2 regions of the Cryobacterium sp. Y62 genome follow, and region 1 is predicted to be linked to the other one. Evidence: riboswitches for the same ligand, from Rfam matches in the RefSeq annotation. Region 1 holds a riboswitch; the other holds the start of a gene.
What was found. A riboswitch is a leader RNA that binds a small molecule or an ion and turns the genes downstream of it on or off. The one in region 1 is predicted to bind thiamine pyrophosphate.
Positions count from the first base shown of each region.

Region 1 (7,748 bases):
ACCGGCTGCGCGAATCCGGGCCTTGACGTCGAGGTAGTACTCGCAGGCACTGTCAAGATCGGCGGCGACGGCGTAAATGGCCTCCGCCCGGCGGGCGGCCAGCTCTCGGCCAGGCTCGGAGGAACCGGCCTGAAACAGCACCGGATGCCCCTGCGGCGGGCGCGGCACGTTCAGTGGCCCGTCCACCCGGAAGTGTTCCCCGCAGTGGTTGATCGGGTTCACGCGGCCCGGGTCCGCGTAGTTGCCGGCCCGGTCATAACGCAGCGCGTCATCGGCCCAGGAATCCCACAGTCGCAGAACGACGTCCACAAACTCGTCGGCGCGGGCATAGCGCCCCGCGTGGTCCGGCATCTGCTCCAGCCCGTGATTGCGGGCCTCAGCGTCGAACATGGATGTCACGACATTCCAACCGACTCGGCCACCGGAAATATGGTCCAATGATGCCAGCATCCGCGCGGCGTGGAACGGGGTGTAAAACGTGCTGGAGACGGTGCTGACCAGCCCGATTCGTTTCGTGGCCCGACTCATGGCGGCCAGGGCTGTCAGCGGCTCGAGGAACCCGCGGGGGCCATCGGCGACATTACCGGCCGACTGACCGTCCGCGAAGAACACCGCATCCAGCAGTCCGCGCTCGGCCGTGCGGGCCAGCTCCTCAAAATAACCGACATCTCCCAGCCGCTCCGCCGACGATTCCGAATGCCGCCACGCCGCTTTGTGGTGCCCGCAGCCCGAGATGAACAAGTTCAGGTGCATGCTGCGCACTGCGCGGGGCATCAGCCCATCACCAGTCCGCCGTCAACCACCAGATTTTGTCCGGTAACCGATCGCGACCAGGGTGAGGCGAAGAAGAGCGCGGCGTCCGCGAACTCCTCCGGCGTGGTGACCCGGCGAAGGGGTGTTCCGGCCGCAATCAGGTCAAAGACCGCTTCCGGCGTGGCCGACCTGGCATCCGTGGTGCGCAAGAGTCCGCCCGAAACCATGTTTACGGTGATGCCGTCCGGGCCCAGATCGTGCGCGAGGGTGCGGGTCAGCGAAAGCAGAGCAGCCTTGGCCGCGGTGTAGTCGTGGTAAGGGACCACCGGGTTTTGGAAGAGGTTAGTGCCAACATTGATGATCCGCCCAAAGCCGGTCGCACGCATCCCGGGCAGCGCCGACTGCACGGTGTTGAGGGCACCGCGAACGGTACCGGAAAATTGCTGATCCAGGTTTTCCCAGGTCAATGCGTCCGCGTGCGGCCGGGCATCCCCATTGAACGAGAAATCGGCAAGGGCATTATTGATGACGGTGTTGATCGGCGAGCCGAAATACGCCGCCGCCTCATCGACCAGGGCAGCGACCTGGGCAGGATCACACACGTCCGACTGAATGGCCACCGCTCGTTTCGGGAATGCGGCGGCGGTTTCTCGGGCGGCGGCGGCACTGCCCAGGTAGTTAACCACCACTCGGGCGTCTTCGCCTAGGAACGATTGCACCAGGCGGGCCCCGAGCCCACGGGCGCCACCGGTGAACAACACCACCTGGTCACGGATGGGCAGGGCAAGAGAGAGTGTTGCAGAGGTCATGGAACTGCCTTTCAACCGGGGCGAAGGCATGAACCGCGCGGCTAGCGTTCCCGGGTTCGGACATCCCTTCGCCAGTGCTAACTGGATCAGGTTCGACGGGTGTCATCTCAGCTCCGGATCGGCCTTCGCCGGCGGGGCACCCCGTGTCACTGCTACCGACGATAGCCCACCGATGACACCTATTCAGGTCGTCGGCGTGTCGTGCTGATGATTTATCGTTTTGGCGTGAGACTTTTCGAATCCGCTGTCGTGCCCGTTCGTGCGCAACTACTACGCGGGCGATGGTGTCGGTAGATGGAAGACTCGGTACTCCACATTCCTTGCTCGATGATTCGCGAACTCACTGACCACCGCGACGACGAACGCTCCGCCGGAATCCTCCGGCGGAGCTTTTTCAAGCCCGACCATCATCACCGCACATGACACCGCCAGCAGTTCGCCGTAAGCCTCGAAGGCAAGGCCAACCAGAAACCATCGACGCCCGCATTCTCGCGGACGACGACCAGGCGAAGCACCCGCGCGAAGCGATCCGGTCACAGCGCGGGCGTGCACCGAAAGTGCGGCGAGCTGATAAATCAGCGGTGCAACAACATGAACGTGGCGGACTTTCCCGCTGAGATGCACCCAGGTATCAGATGCAACTCCACCAAGAGGCAGGTGGATGATCGTTTACCCGGTCCGGGAAAATGTCCGTCAGGCGCGGGAGGTCAGGACGGACATGACCTCCTGGTGACGAACGCTTTCGATACGTCAGGATTATAGCCTTAGACGCCCCGCCATCGGACTTACTCTCGGGCGGAGCAAACAGCGCGGACCGAGAACCAGCCGGGCTGATTGGCCGAGAGATCGCGGAACTGTCCGCTCAAGGTCCGACTTACGGGCCCATCCACACGATCGGCACTGTTTCATCCTTCGTCAGCCGATATGTTGGAACCGTGCGCAGTATTTGGGATGCTGACGGATTCGGCGTGATGCGTTTGCCGTCGGGCCGATTGCTGCGCGGCCGTGGCCTTCATCAACCGATCCCAGGTGGCGCTATGCTCGACTTCGCGAGCTACCTTCTAGGCCAGAGCCCGGCACCGATCGAAGGGGAAGAACGATGGGCGCCATAGCCCGACATTTGGCTGCCAAGTAGACCTCGACGACGCACGGGACGCGCTGCGTGAAGCCTGGCTTCGCTCGGAGAAAGGGCGAGTAGAGATCACCTGCGATAGCGGTCATGGGCGCGCGGGCACTGCGCTGGCGTGTATGGCCGTGCTCGACGGCGTGTCGGCCGACAAAGCAGTGAAGTTCGTTCGCGAGTACTGCAACCCACGCTTAGTCGAGACACCGTGGCAACGCCGGCACGTCGCGCGCTTCACCACGGACTAACCGATTCGCCTAGCGACCCCCACCGGGCGGTAGCGCGTCCAGCCTTCTCGAACGAGGCGCCTGACGATGATGATCGCGTGGGCGAGGGCGATGAACGCGTCGATCACTCCGATCTTCGTCCAGTAACGTTACCGGTCCGCGATCACCGCAGTGGGGTGGATTTCCGGACTGCTTCACCCGTTGCAGTCCGGGGACGTGAATGTTTACTTGCTCTATGTGTTCATCGCGGTGACATCGCTTATGCGGCGGCCGCGGTGCGACCGGGCACCCGTTGTTTGCATCGACCTTCTCAGGACACACAGGTATTCCAATTCCGGGAGCCCAGTTCGCAGAGAACTCGTTCTCTTGATTCAATCAAGAAAAAGGAGCAGACTCAATGCATGCTCGAACTCGTGGATGTTCAGAACATGCTGCGAGAAGCAGGGCTGCGTGTGACCCGCCCGCGGGTGGCGGTGCTGCGCGCGGTTCACTCACACCCACACGCGCAGACGGACTCGATCATCGGCGCGACCCGCGCAGAGCTTCCCGACGTGTCGCATCAGGCCGTCTACGACACACTGCACCGATTAACGACGGTCGGGCTGTTGCGGTGCATCCAGCCCGCGGGTTCGCTGGCGCGCTATGAGGCACGGATCGGAGACAACCATCATCACGCGATCTGCCGCACCTGCGGCGCTGTCGTCGACGTCGACTGCGCGGTCGGCGAGACACCCTGCCTAATCCCGTCCGATGATCACGGCTTCGTGATCGATGCGGCCGAGGTCGTCTACTGGGGTACCTGCCCCGGCTGTTCTTCTGCCAACGTCACTGACCCTGATAACAAACGACCCAGCATGGAAGGATCCTGAATGCCCGAGAACCACGGCGTCGTCGTAACCGACGATGACACGACCGAACCAATTGCCGACGGATGCCCCGTTCCCCACGGACAGCGCACCACGTCGCCGAGCCAGGGTGGCGAAAATCGCGGCTGGTTTCCCGAGAAACTGAACGTGAAGATTCTCGCCAAGGAGGCGGGTGTGACCAACCCGCTCGGTGAAAACTTCGACTACGCGGCAGCGTTCAACTCGCTCGATTTCACCGCCGTCAAGGCGGACATCGAGACGGTACTGACCACATCGCAGGATTGGTGGCCCGCCGACTTCGGCCACTACGGTCCGTTGGTGATCCGGATGGCCTGGCACAGCGCCGGCACCTATCGCGTTTTTGATGGCCGCGGTGGGGCCGGAACCGGCCAGCAGCGGTTTGCACCCATCAACAGCTGGCCGGACAACGTCAACCTAGACAAGGCCCGTCGCTTGCTCTGGCCGATCAAGAAGAAGTACGGCCAGAACATCTCCTGGGCGGACCTGATGATTCTCTCGGGAAACGTTGCCCTCGAATCGATGGGTTTCAAGACATTCGGCTTCGCCGGCGGTCGCATCGACGCATGGGAGCCCGACGACGACGTCTACTGGGGCCCGGAGACCACCTGGCTCGACGACAAGCGCTACACCGGCGACCGTGACCTGGACAAGCCGCTGGCCGCCGTGCAAATGGGCCTCATTTACGTGAACCCGGAGGGCCCGAACGGGGAGCCCGACCCGCTGGGCTCGGCCCGCGACATCCGCGAGACGTTCAAGCGCATGGCTATGAACGACGAGGAGACGGTGGCGCTGATCGCCGGCGGACACACGTTCGGCAAAACCCACGGTGCCGCTCCCGACAGCCACCTCGCCTCCAATCCCGAAAGCTCGCCGCTCGAAGCGCAGGGACTGGGCTATGAGAACTCGTTCGGCACCGGCAAGGGTGACGACACCATTACCTCGGGCCTTGAAGTCACCTGGACCTATCACCCGGCGCGGTGGGACAACGAATTCTTCCACATCCTCTTCGCGTACGAGTGGGAGCTCATGGAGTCCCCGGCCGGTGCCAAGCAGTGGCGGCCGAAGAACGGTGCCGGCTCGGATATGGTTCCGCTCGCCCACGACGCCTCGCAGCACCGTGAGCCGCGCATGCTCACCAGTGACATCGCGCTGCGGGTCGACCCCGCCTACGAGGCGATCAGCCGTCACTTCGCCGAGGATCAGGACGCCCTGGCGGATGCCTTCGCCCGCGCCTGGTTCAAGCTCACTCACCGCGACATGGGCCCCAAGGCTCGCTACCTCGGCCCGGAGGTTCCGACCGAGGAACTGATCTGGCAGGACCCGCTGCCCGACGCGATCGGTGACGCCATCGGTGCCACCGAGATCGCCGCCCTCACGGAACGCCTGCTCGCGTCGGGGCTCACCGTCTCCCAGCTGGTCTCCACCGCGTGGGCGTCCGCATCGACCTTCCGCGGAAGCGACAAGCGGGGCGGCGCAAACGGTGCGCGCATCCGCTTCGAGCCGCAGAAAAGCTGGCCGGTCAACAACCCGGCCCAGCTGGCCAAGGTACTGACCGCCCTGGAAAGTATTCGGAAGGATGTCAACGCGTCGTCCACCCGGCAGGTATCGCTGGCCGACCTCATCGTGCTTGCGGGCAATGTCGGAGTCGAGCAGGCGGCGCAAGCTGCCGGCTTCCCGGTCGTGGCCCCGTTCACGCCCGGCCGTGTCGATGCTCTCGAGGAACAAACGGATGCTGAGGCATTCACTTACCTGGAACCGGTTGCCGACGGTTTCCGCAACTACAGCGGTCCCCGCGCCCTGCTCCCGGCCGAGTACCACCTCATCGATCGGGCGAACCTGCTCACCGTGAGCGCACCGGAAATGACCGTGCTGGTCGGTGGCCTGCGCGTGCTCGGCGCCAATTACGACAGCTCATCGCACGGCGTGTTCACGATGACTCCGGGCGTTCTCACGAACGACTTCTTCGCGAACCTGCTCGACATCGGCACCAAGTGGAGTGCGCTCGACCCGGGAGAGCACGCGTACAGTGGCACTGATCTGGCAACCGGCGAGCCCAAGTGGGTCGGTACGCGTGCGGACCTCGTGTTCGGCTCGAACTCCGAGCTGCGGGCCGTCGCGGAGGTCTACGGCAGTGACAACGCCAAGAAGAAGTTCGTCGACGACTTTGTCGCGGCCTGGACCAAGGTGATGAACCTGGACCGCTTCGACATTCGCTGACGAATGGCGGGGCCTGGGCCATTACGGCCGGGCCCCGACTTCGCAACGTGTCGTGGCCGACGCGATTCCTGCGCTTGACCTGCTTCGAATTCGAATACGCCTTGGCGTCGACGCAAACGACCGTTCACGACGAGGCTGCCACGTGGTCGTTCAATGGACGGCAGCGGTGAACTCAGTCATAAGAGTGAGTAGCCGATCACAACCGCTACTTTTCGTTTCCTCGACAGCCACGAGATGTGCTGGTTGGGGAGCCGACTGCCGCTATTCTTGGCTGGCCAGGGGCTGGCGATGATCAGATACCGGCCCCAGTTCCGGGTGCGACCTCATATCCTGCTCCGTACAGCACGGCTGCTTGCGCTCCGAGAAATGGTCGCAAGCCTGAGCCTAGCTTCAGCGTCGGAGCCGAGAAGTGATGATAGACGTGGCGAAGCCTATTGCCGACTCGGCTCTCATACCGAAAAAAGAAGACGGCACCGAAGGCAGCCGACGCGGCGGCATGGCTTGACTACTTTCTGTCGTAGTACGCCGTGGGACCGGTGTGCCGGGTTGCGGGTGCTCGTGAAAGCCGCATGGGACCTCGTTAATAAGGTAACGCGTGGCGGCATAAGGCCTACGGATACATTCGCCGCGGCCCAGGCTGTAGTGCTCGTCAGGAGAATTGTTCAGCAACTTCGCTCAGAAACGGACGGGCAGATACCTTCTTCGCGAGCAATAAACGCGATTGGCAGACCATCCCTGCGGATGATCTCCTCGAAAACCGTGTGAATCGCGACTAGCTGAAGGAATCTCCACAGGCGCAACTGCTGCCCGCGTTCGGGTTGTCGATGGTGAAGCCCTGCTCCGCAATGGTGTCCTCGAAGTCGATGGACGCCCCCTCAAGATACGGCACACTCATCTTGTCCAAGACGACCCCAACACCGTCAAAGTCGACCAAGGCATCACCGTCGAGCACCCGCTCGTCAAAATAGAGCTGGTAGATCAGGCCGGAGCAACCACCGGGCTGAACGGCAACGCGCAGGTGAAGGTCGACGCGGCCCTCCTGAGTGAGCAGGCTACGAATCTTCTGCGCAGCGGCGTCAGTGAGGCCAACACCATGGGATGTGGTGCTGGGGGCGATGGTATCTGTGATGGTGGCGGTCATGGTGCTCCTTTGGGCTATCTACGCTGGGCTTCACGCTGGTGCGGTCTCGCCTGCACACGGCTTCAGAAATACTCTAGGCTTTTCTTACACTTCCGTGGCTTATTTTCGGCTCGAGAGGGAGAGGTCCCAAGTGGAAGCGAAGTGTTTACAGCCCCGAGTACGAGTGCAGGCCGTTGAAGAACACGTTCACGATGCCGAAGTTGAACATGACGGCGGCGAACCCGATGATTGCCAGCCACGCCGACCGTGAACTACGCCATCCGCGGGTCGCTCGTGCGTGGATGTAACCAGCGTAGAGGACCCAGACGATGAAGGTCCAGACTTCCTTCGTGTCCCAACCCCAATAACGTCCCCAGGCTTTTTCAGCCCAGATCGAGCCGGCCATAAGCGTAAAGGTCCAGAGGATAAATCCAAGGATGTTGATCCGGTAGGCGAGGTTTTCGAGGGTCGCGGCTGAGGGCAGCGTGGCCAGGAACCGCAGGCTAACGGTTTTGGCGTCGGCTAAGAGACTTTCCCGCCTGAACTGCAGCAGCTGAACCACGGACAGCGCGAAGCCGAGCGCGAAAAAGCCCGTGCCAAGTGACGCCACGA
Region 1 is NZ_PJJK01000078.1:7,113-14,860, reverse strand. Features, by position in the region: gene CXY71_RS03095 (LLM class flavin-dependent oxidoreductase) at 1-774, opposite strand, end outside; gene CXY71_RS03090 (3-oxoacyl-ACP reductase) at 774-1,562, opposite strand; TPP riboswitch at 1,609-1,716, opposite strand; gene CXY71_RS21740 (hypothetical protein) at 1,833-2,186, opposite strand; gene CXY71_RS03080 (Fur family transcriptional regulator) at 3,314-3,781, shown strand; gene katG (catalase/peroxidase HPI) at 3,782-6,016, shown strand; gene CXY71_RS03070 (iron-sulfur cluster assembly accessory protein) at 6,789-7,157, opposite strand; gene ccsB (c-type cytochrome biogenesis protein CcsB) at 7,303-7,748, opposite strand, start outside.

Region 2 (7,748 bases), on a different contig from region 1:
GAGCAGATGCAGGTCGAGCTTAAGGAACTGCAGCGCAATCTCGGCATCACCTTCATCTTCGTCACCCACGATCAGCAGGAGGCGCTCACCCTCAGCGACCGCATCGCGGTGTTCAACGAGGGCAGGATCGAGCAGCTCGGCACGCCGGCCGAGATCTACGAGCGACCATCTTCGCCCTTCGTCGCGGCTTTCGTGGGCACGTCCAATATTTTCGACGACGACATCTCTCGCGCGCTCCTTGGCCGAAACGGCACCCATTCGGTGCGTCCGGAGAAGATCAGCGTGACCACCGAGAACCTGCCCCTGAACGCCGATCGCACCGCGGCCGGCGTTCTCGCGGAGGTCATCTACGTCGGCAGCAGCACCCAGCTCATCGTCGATCTCGACGTCGGAACGCGCGTCGTCGTACTCGAACAAAACGATGCGCATCGTGTGGCGACAAACGGACGCGGCGCTCGGGTCACCGTGGGCTGGAACAGCTCCGACATCGTCACCCTCGCCGAGCCTGCCCTCTCTTCCCACCCCTGACCGATTCACGAATGGAGAACGTCATGAAACGCACCCCCGCACGCCGAACATCGCTCACCCTCACCGGTGTAGCGATCCTGACTACCGCACTGCTCCTCACCGCCTGCGGCACCAGCCAGGGCGGCGGCGCGACCGAACCGACCGAGGCTCAGACCGAACTCGGCGAGCTGGAGGGCAGCGTCTCCCTGCTGGCCTGGCCGGGCTACGTCGAGGACGGCAGCAACGACCCAGAGGTTGACTGGGTGAGCGCGTTCGAAGACGAGACCGGCTGCACCGTCACGAGCAAAACCTACGGCACTTCCGACGAAGCGTTCAGCCTCATGAAGACCGGTGACTACGACGTCGTCGCTGCCTCCGGTGACGCCTCGCTGCGGCTCGTGGCCGCCGGTGATGTCGCCCCCGTCAACACCGACCTCATTCCCAACTATGAGGGCATCTTCGACTTTCTAAAGATGCAGTCCTGGAACAGTGTCGACGGTGTCTCCTACGGCATTCCGCACGGCTACGGCGCCAACCTGCTGATGTACAACACGGAGGTCGTGACCCCGGCGCCAACGTCCTGGGACGTGGTGTTCGACAAGTCGTCCGCCTATAAGGGTGCTGTGACAGCCTACGATTCGCCGATTTCCATAGCGGATGCCGCCGTCTACCTCATGACGCACCAGCCGGAACTGAAAATTGAGAACCCGTACGCTCTGGACGAGACGCAGCTGGCGGCATCCGTTCAACTGCTCAAGGATCAGCGCGTGAACATCGGCGAATACTGGTCGGACTATCTCAAGGAGGTGCAGGCCTTCGAGACCGGCGACACCGTCGTCGGAACCACCTGGCAGGTTATCCGCGACTCGCTCGCCGAGGGCACCCCGGCCGAGGTCGTGCTGCCCGATGAAGGCGCGACCGGCTGGTCGGACACCTGGATGATCGCCGCCAACGCGAAGAGCCCCAACTGCGCCTACGCCTGGCTCGACTACATCGCGAGTCCGGAGGCCAACGCGCAGGCCACCGAGTACTTCGGTGAGGCGCCCTCCAACGCCGGTGCCTGCGACTTCACGGTCAACCCCGATCACTGCGAGAGTTACCACGCCGGCGATGCCGAGTACGCTGCGCAGATCTGGTACTGGTCAACGCCGATCGCTGAATGCCTCGATGGGCGCACCAACGTGAAATGCACCGACTACTCCGACTGGACCACGGCCTGGCAGGAAATCAAGGGCTAGCGCCCCGAATAGAGGTAGACCATGACGGTTGACGCTTCCGCGCCACCCCGTCGGGCGGTGGTGCCCCAGCCGCGGGGCACCATCGCCCGGCAGGGCTCGGTATTTCTCAGTCGGCATTCGCGCTTGCGGCTGTCTCTGCTACTAAGCGCGCCCCTGTTCTGGCTCGGGCTGGTCTACATCGCTGCCCTCGCCGCGCTGTTGATCACCGCTCTGTGGACCGTTGATTCGTTCACCGGGCAGATCTCGCAGACCTGGACGGTCGACAACATCGTGGCGGTGCTGACCGGTTCGCTCTATCAAACTGTGACGCTGCGAACGGTCGGTGTGGCGCTGCTCGTCACGATCATCGACATTGTGATCGCCCTGCCGATCGCGTTCTACATGGCGAAGGTGGCCAGCCCGCGCGCGCAACGCCTCCTCGTGATCGCCATTCTGATGCCGCTCTGGGCGAGCTACCTCGTCAAGGCCTACGCCTGGCGTTCGGTGCTGTCTCAGGGCGGCATCTTCGAATGGATGATGTCGCCGTTCGGTGGGCACAGCCCGGGTTACGGGCTGCCGGCGACGATCATCACGCTGTCGTATCTCTGGCTGCCGTACGTGATTCTGCCGATTTATGCGGGCCTGGAGCGGGTACCGGATTCGCTGCTGGAAGCATCCGCTGATCTCGGTGGTGGCACCTGGTCGACGCTGCGCCTGGTGGTGCTGCCGATGATCTGGCCGGCCATCATCGCCGGGTCGATCTTCAGCTTCTCGCTCTCCCTCGGCGACTACATCACCGTGAATATCGTCGGCGGTGCCAATCAGATGCTCGGCAACCTCGTCTATACCAATGTGGGCGCGGCGAACAATCTGCCGCTCGCTGCGGCAATCGCGCTCATTCCCATTCTGATCATCTTCGCCTACCTGGCTGCCGTGCGGCGCACGGGTGCGCTCAATAATCTGTAGGAGCCTGTCATGCGTCTGAGTCGACCGGCACGTGGACTGCTCGCGGCCATCACGGCCGTAGTGTTGGCCCTGATCTACCTCCCGCTGCTCGTGGTGTTCGTGAACTCGTTCAGCACCAGCAAGAATCTCACCTGGCCGCCGCCGGGCTTCACCCTGGAATGGTGGGCAAAGGCCTTTCAGAGCGAGGGTGCCCTCGAGGCGGTCTTGACCAGCCTGCAGGTGGCGCTCGCCTCGACGGCGGTCGCGCTCGTGCTCGGCACCCTCATCTCCCTCGGACTGCAGCGCTTCGAATTCTTCGGGCGGGACGCCATTAGCCTGCTGGTGATCCTGCCGATCGCGCTACCCGGCATCGTCACCGGCATCGCACTGAACAACGCCTTTCGCACCGGCCTGGGCGTACAGCTGTCGATTTTGACGCTCATCATCGCTCACGCCACGTTCTGCATCGTGACCGTGTTCAACAACGTGATCGCCCGACTGCGCCGTCTCGGCACCAGCCTCGAAGACGCATCCTCCGATCTCGGCGCCGGTATCTGGACCACGTTTCGGCTGGTCACCTTTCCGCAATTGCGCTCGGCGCTGTTCGCCGGGGGACTGCTCGCCTTCGCCCTGAGCTTCGATGAGATCATCGTGACGACGTTCACGGCCGGGTCGAGCGTGAAGACCCTGCCGTTGTGGATTTTGGATAACCTGTTCCGACCCAACCAGGCCCCGGTCGTCAACGTCATCGCTGTGGTGCTCGTGCTCGTCTCGATCATTCCCATCTACTTTGCGCAGCGCATCGCCGGCGCCGAGAAAGTTGTGCGCTAACCGTTCCCGCGGAGAAAGAGTCAGGCCGTGCCGTCTCGTGCCACCGGGGGCTAATTCAGGAAACGCGAACCACCGGCAACCGGGCGCCACGTGTTTTCGGGGCACGAACTGATCGCCCGTCCGGATTTCCTGACTTAGCCACCAGGAACGGCCATAACGGGGCAAGGGAGGGGCATCTGGCTCTCGTTGTAGTGGATAGGCGGAGGATCGGGTTAGGGTTCTTCGGTGGGTAGACAGGATGGCAGTGGACGGCAGGTGTCGGCGGGCGACGTCGACGACCGTTCGGCGACCGTGCTGCACGTCGACCTCGACGCGTTCTTCGTATCGGTCGAGCTGCTGTCGCACCCCGAGTACGTCAACCTGCCGGTGATCGTTGGCCACCGCGGTGGCCGGTCGGTCGTCACGGCGGCGAACTACATTGCCCGCAAATACGGTGTGAACTCGGCTATGCCGATGGTGCTCGCACTGCGGCAATGCCCGAATGCCATCGTGCTCGAGCCGCACATCGGGCTCTATCGCGACTTTTCCACCCGGGTCATGAGAATTTTCGATGACGTGACCCCGCTGGTGGAACGGCTGGGCATCGACGAGGCCTTTCTCGACGTGGCCGGCGCGACCAACCTATTCGGCTCACCGGCCGTGATCGGTGAGATCATTCGTGCGCGAGTGTTCGCCGAGACCGGGCTTATCTGCTCGGTGGGCGCGGCTTCCACCAAGTTCGTCGCCAAACTCGCCTCCGGCCTGGCCAAACCCAACGGACTGCTCGTCGTTCCCGCCGAGGATACGGTCGAGTTTCTGCATCCGCTGCCTGTCGCCGCGCTGTGGGGCGTCGGGGCCGCCACCGAGCAGGCGCTGAGTCGACTCGGCCTGAAACTGATCGGAGATATCGCGCACACGCCACTGGCGGTGCTGCGCAAAGCGCTGGGGGAAGCATCCGGTCAGAAACTGTTCGACCTGTCCTGGGGTCGCGACCCGCGCGCGGTGACGCTGGAGCGGGAGGAGAAGAGCATCGGCCACGAGGTGACCTTTGAACACGATGTGACGGATGTTGACCGGTTGCGCAGCGAATTGCTGCGGCAATGCGCTCTCGTGGCGGTGCGGCTGCGGCGGGGCGATCTCGTGGCCCGGCGTGTCTCCCTCAAGCTGCGCTACACCGACTTCAGCACGGTGACCCGGTCGCGCACGCTCGCCGAACCCAGCAATGTGGGCCGGCGCATCTACGAAGAGGCGGTGGCCGCGTTCGACCTGCTGGCGGCCTCAGGTATTCGGGTGCGGCTGATCGGGGTACGTGCAGAGCAGCTTGGCACGGCATCTGGCTCGGTCGGACTCTGGGACCCGGACGAAGACTGGCGCGGCGCGGAGCTGGCCGTGGATACCGTGACCGAGCGATTCGGTGTGGGAACCGTGCGGCCCGCCTCGCACTTCAAACCTCGCCCCTGACGTCTCAGTCGCGCTAACCTGTTGGCATGACCAGCCTCCCGGAAAAACTCGCAGAAACGTTCCGTTCCGCCGGTGTGAAGTCGGCATACGGTGAACCCGTGCAGATTGATGGCGTCACCCTGGTGCCTGTCGCGCTCGCCTACTACGGCTTCGGAGGCGGTGATGCCGGTGAGGGTGGAGCTGGTTCCGGCGGGGGAGGCGGCGGCGTGTCACTGCCGATCGGCGCCTACGTCAAGTCGGGCGGTACAGCCCGGTTTGAGCCGAACGTCATCGCCCTGCTCGCCGTCGGTGTGCCATTTCTCATCGTCGCCGGTCGCGCCCTGGCCCGGGTGATCAGAGCCCTAAAGAAGTAGACGTACCCTGTGCACCTGGCCCGGGCCCGGAAAGTGGGCCCATGATAGAACATGGGCGCACGGAGCTAAGGTAGGCCCGCACCGGTGTGGCGCAACCGCCGCGCGGCGCGCGGGCGACGCCCGAATCGTCGCCGCACCCAGCGCGGAACTCTTGGGCGCAGCCAAGCGGGAAAGTGCCAGGGGCCGCTCACCGACAGACCCTGCGCTATTCGCCGCCGCCGCAGAACGAACCGGCGCATGAGCAGCAGATACAGGGCCGCCAAAACGAGCAGAACGCCGATGCTCATGTCGTGATCACCATGCCGTCAGTCTAAGCGGGGCACTATACTTAGGTACGATCACGGGAGTCCGGTACACCGGGCTGAGAGGAAGCTGAATAAGCTTCGACCGTCGAACCTGATCTGGATAATGCCAGCGCAGGGAGGCTTCTCAATCCCGTGCCCTGTATTCACCTACGGAAAGGGCACGACACAGTGCACGCTACAACGAGTTCACTCAAGCAATCTGTTTCATCACAAGCCACTAAGCGCAACTTTCGCTGGCGCGTCGTCGACATCGTCGTAGCGAGCGTCATCGGTGTCGCGAGCGGTGTTATCTTCTGGGCCTGGGGCCTCGCGTGGTCCCCGCTCAGCGCGATTCTCGCGTTCACGCCCGGGCTTGAAGGCCTTTTAGCCGGCGGCTGGCTGTTCGCCGGTGTGCTTGGGGGCCTCATCATTCGCAAGCCCGGTGCGGCTCTGTACACCGAAGTTGTTGCCGCCGTCGTCTCCATGCTGATCGGAACCCAGTGGGGATTCTCCACCCTGATCTGGGGCGTCGTTGAAGGACTCGGTGCCGAAATCATTCTGGCCCTGTTCCTCTACTCCAACTGGCGGCTCGGCGTCGCACTGCTCGCCGGTGCCGGCGCGGGTGTTGCTGTTGGATTGCTCGACACAACTCTCACGAGCTATGCGGCACTGGATTTTGGCTACAAGGCCGTCTACTTCGTCTCCGCCGTCGTCTCTGGCACGGTGCTGGCCGGGTTGCTGTCCTGGCTCGCCGTGCGCGGTCTGGCCCGAACCGGCGCCCTCAGCCGGTTCGCCGCCGGTCGGGAAGGGTCGCGCGCGCCCGCTGCCGCGATCAGCTAGCGGATGCCTGAAACTTCGCCGATCCCGCACGGCCGCGACCCGCGGATCCCGGCCGTGCGGGTTCCCTCTGCTCTGATTCGAAACCCGCAGATCCGAGCGGCGCACATTCGCGCCAGTGACTGGGGCTGGCGCCACGCCGGTCGCCACAACCAAGCGGTCTCCGGTCTTGACCTGCAGATCGAGCCCGGCGAACGGGTGCTCCTGCTTGGGGCCAGTGGTGCAGGCAAAAGTACCCTGGTGCACGCTCTCGCCGGGGTGCTCGGTGACGCCGAAGACGGCGACGAAACGGGCAGTCTGCTCATCGATGGGCATCGCGCCGCCGAGGCGCGCGGGCGGGTCGGCCTGGTGCTGCAGGACCCGGATTCTCAGGTCGTGCTCGCCCGGGTCGGCGACGACGTCGCTTTCGGCTGCGAGAATTTCGCCGTGCCGCGTGCCGAGATCTGGCCTCGGGTGCGGCAGGCCCTCACCGAGGTCGGTCTGGACCTGCCTCTTAACCATCCTACTTCAAGCCTGAGCGGTGGGCAAAAGCAGCGCCTGGCCCTGGCCGGTGTGCTCGCCATGCGGCCGGGGCTGCTGCTGCTCGACGAGCCAACCGCGAACCTCGACCCGGGCGGGGTCATCGATGTGCGGGATGCCGTCGTGCGCTCGCTCGACCACTCCGGGGCAACGTTGGTGGTCATCGAGCATCGGGTCGAGGTCTGGCAAGACGTCGTTGACCGCGTCATCGTGCTCGACCCGACGGGCGGTGTGCTCGCGGACGGTCCGACCCGCGAAATCCTGTCCAGCCAGGGTGAGCGGTTGGCGCAGGCCGGCGTCTGGGTACCCGCCCGGCCACCACGGTTTCCCACGCGGCACCCGATCCGGCATCCTGAGACCCTGCTGCGGGCGGAGGGACTCGCAGTCGGTCGCGTTCCGTTTGGCCGGCGCACGGCATCCGTTGTCGCCGATGGCATCACCTTCGACCTGCGCGCGGGCACAGCGACTGTCGTGACCGGGCCGAACGGTGCCGGAAAGTCCACCCTGGCGCTCACGCTGGCCGGGCTGCTAAAACCCGCCGGCGGGGCACTGCGAGCAAGCGATGACTTTTCAGCCGGTATCCCGGCCGAGCCGCACCGGTGGCGCTCGAAACAGCTACTCACCCGCATTGGGACGGTGTTTCAGGACCCCGAGCACCAGTTTCTGGCCGCTACCGTGCGCGATGACCTGCTGATCGGCCCGCGCGCTCTCGGGCTCAGCGTGGCCGAGCAGAGCACCCGGGTTGGTGATCTGATGCATCGACTGCGACTGGATCATCTCGCCGACGCCAACCCGTTCACGTTGTCGGGTGGCGA
Region 2 is NZ_PJJK01000105.1:10,720-18,467, reverse strand. Features, by position in the region: gene CXY71_RS09485 (ABC transporter ATP-binding protein) at 1-528, shown strand, start outside; gene CXY71_RS09480 (ABC transporter substrate-binding protein) at 552-1,745, shown strand; gene CXY71_RS09475 (ABC transporter permease) at 1,767-2,690, shown strand; gene CXY71_RS09470 (ABC transporter permease) at 2,700-3,500, shown strand; gene dinB (DNA polymerase IV) at 3,726-4,940, shown strand; gene CXY71_RS09460 (hypothetical protein) at 4,967-5,293, shown strand; gene CXY71_RS20690 (hypothetical protein) at 5,359-5,580, opposite strand; TPP riboswitch at 5,624-5,733, shown strand; gene CXY71_RS09455 (ECF transporter S component) at 5,767-6,417, shown strand; gene CXY71_RS09450 (ABC transporter ATP-binding protein) at 6,421-7,748, shown strand, end outside.
Region 2: it holds a riboswitch for thiamine pyrophosphate, as region 1 does, so the genes downstream of both, CXY71_RS09455 (ECF transporter S component) here and CXY71_RS03090 (3-oxoacyl-ACP reductase) in region 1, are expected to answer to the same signal.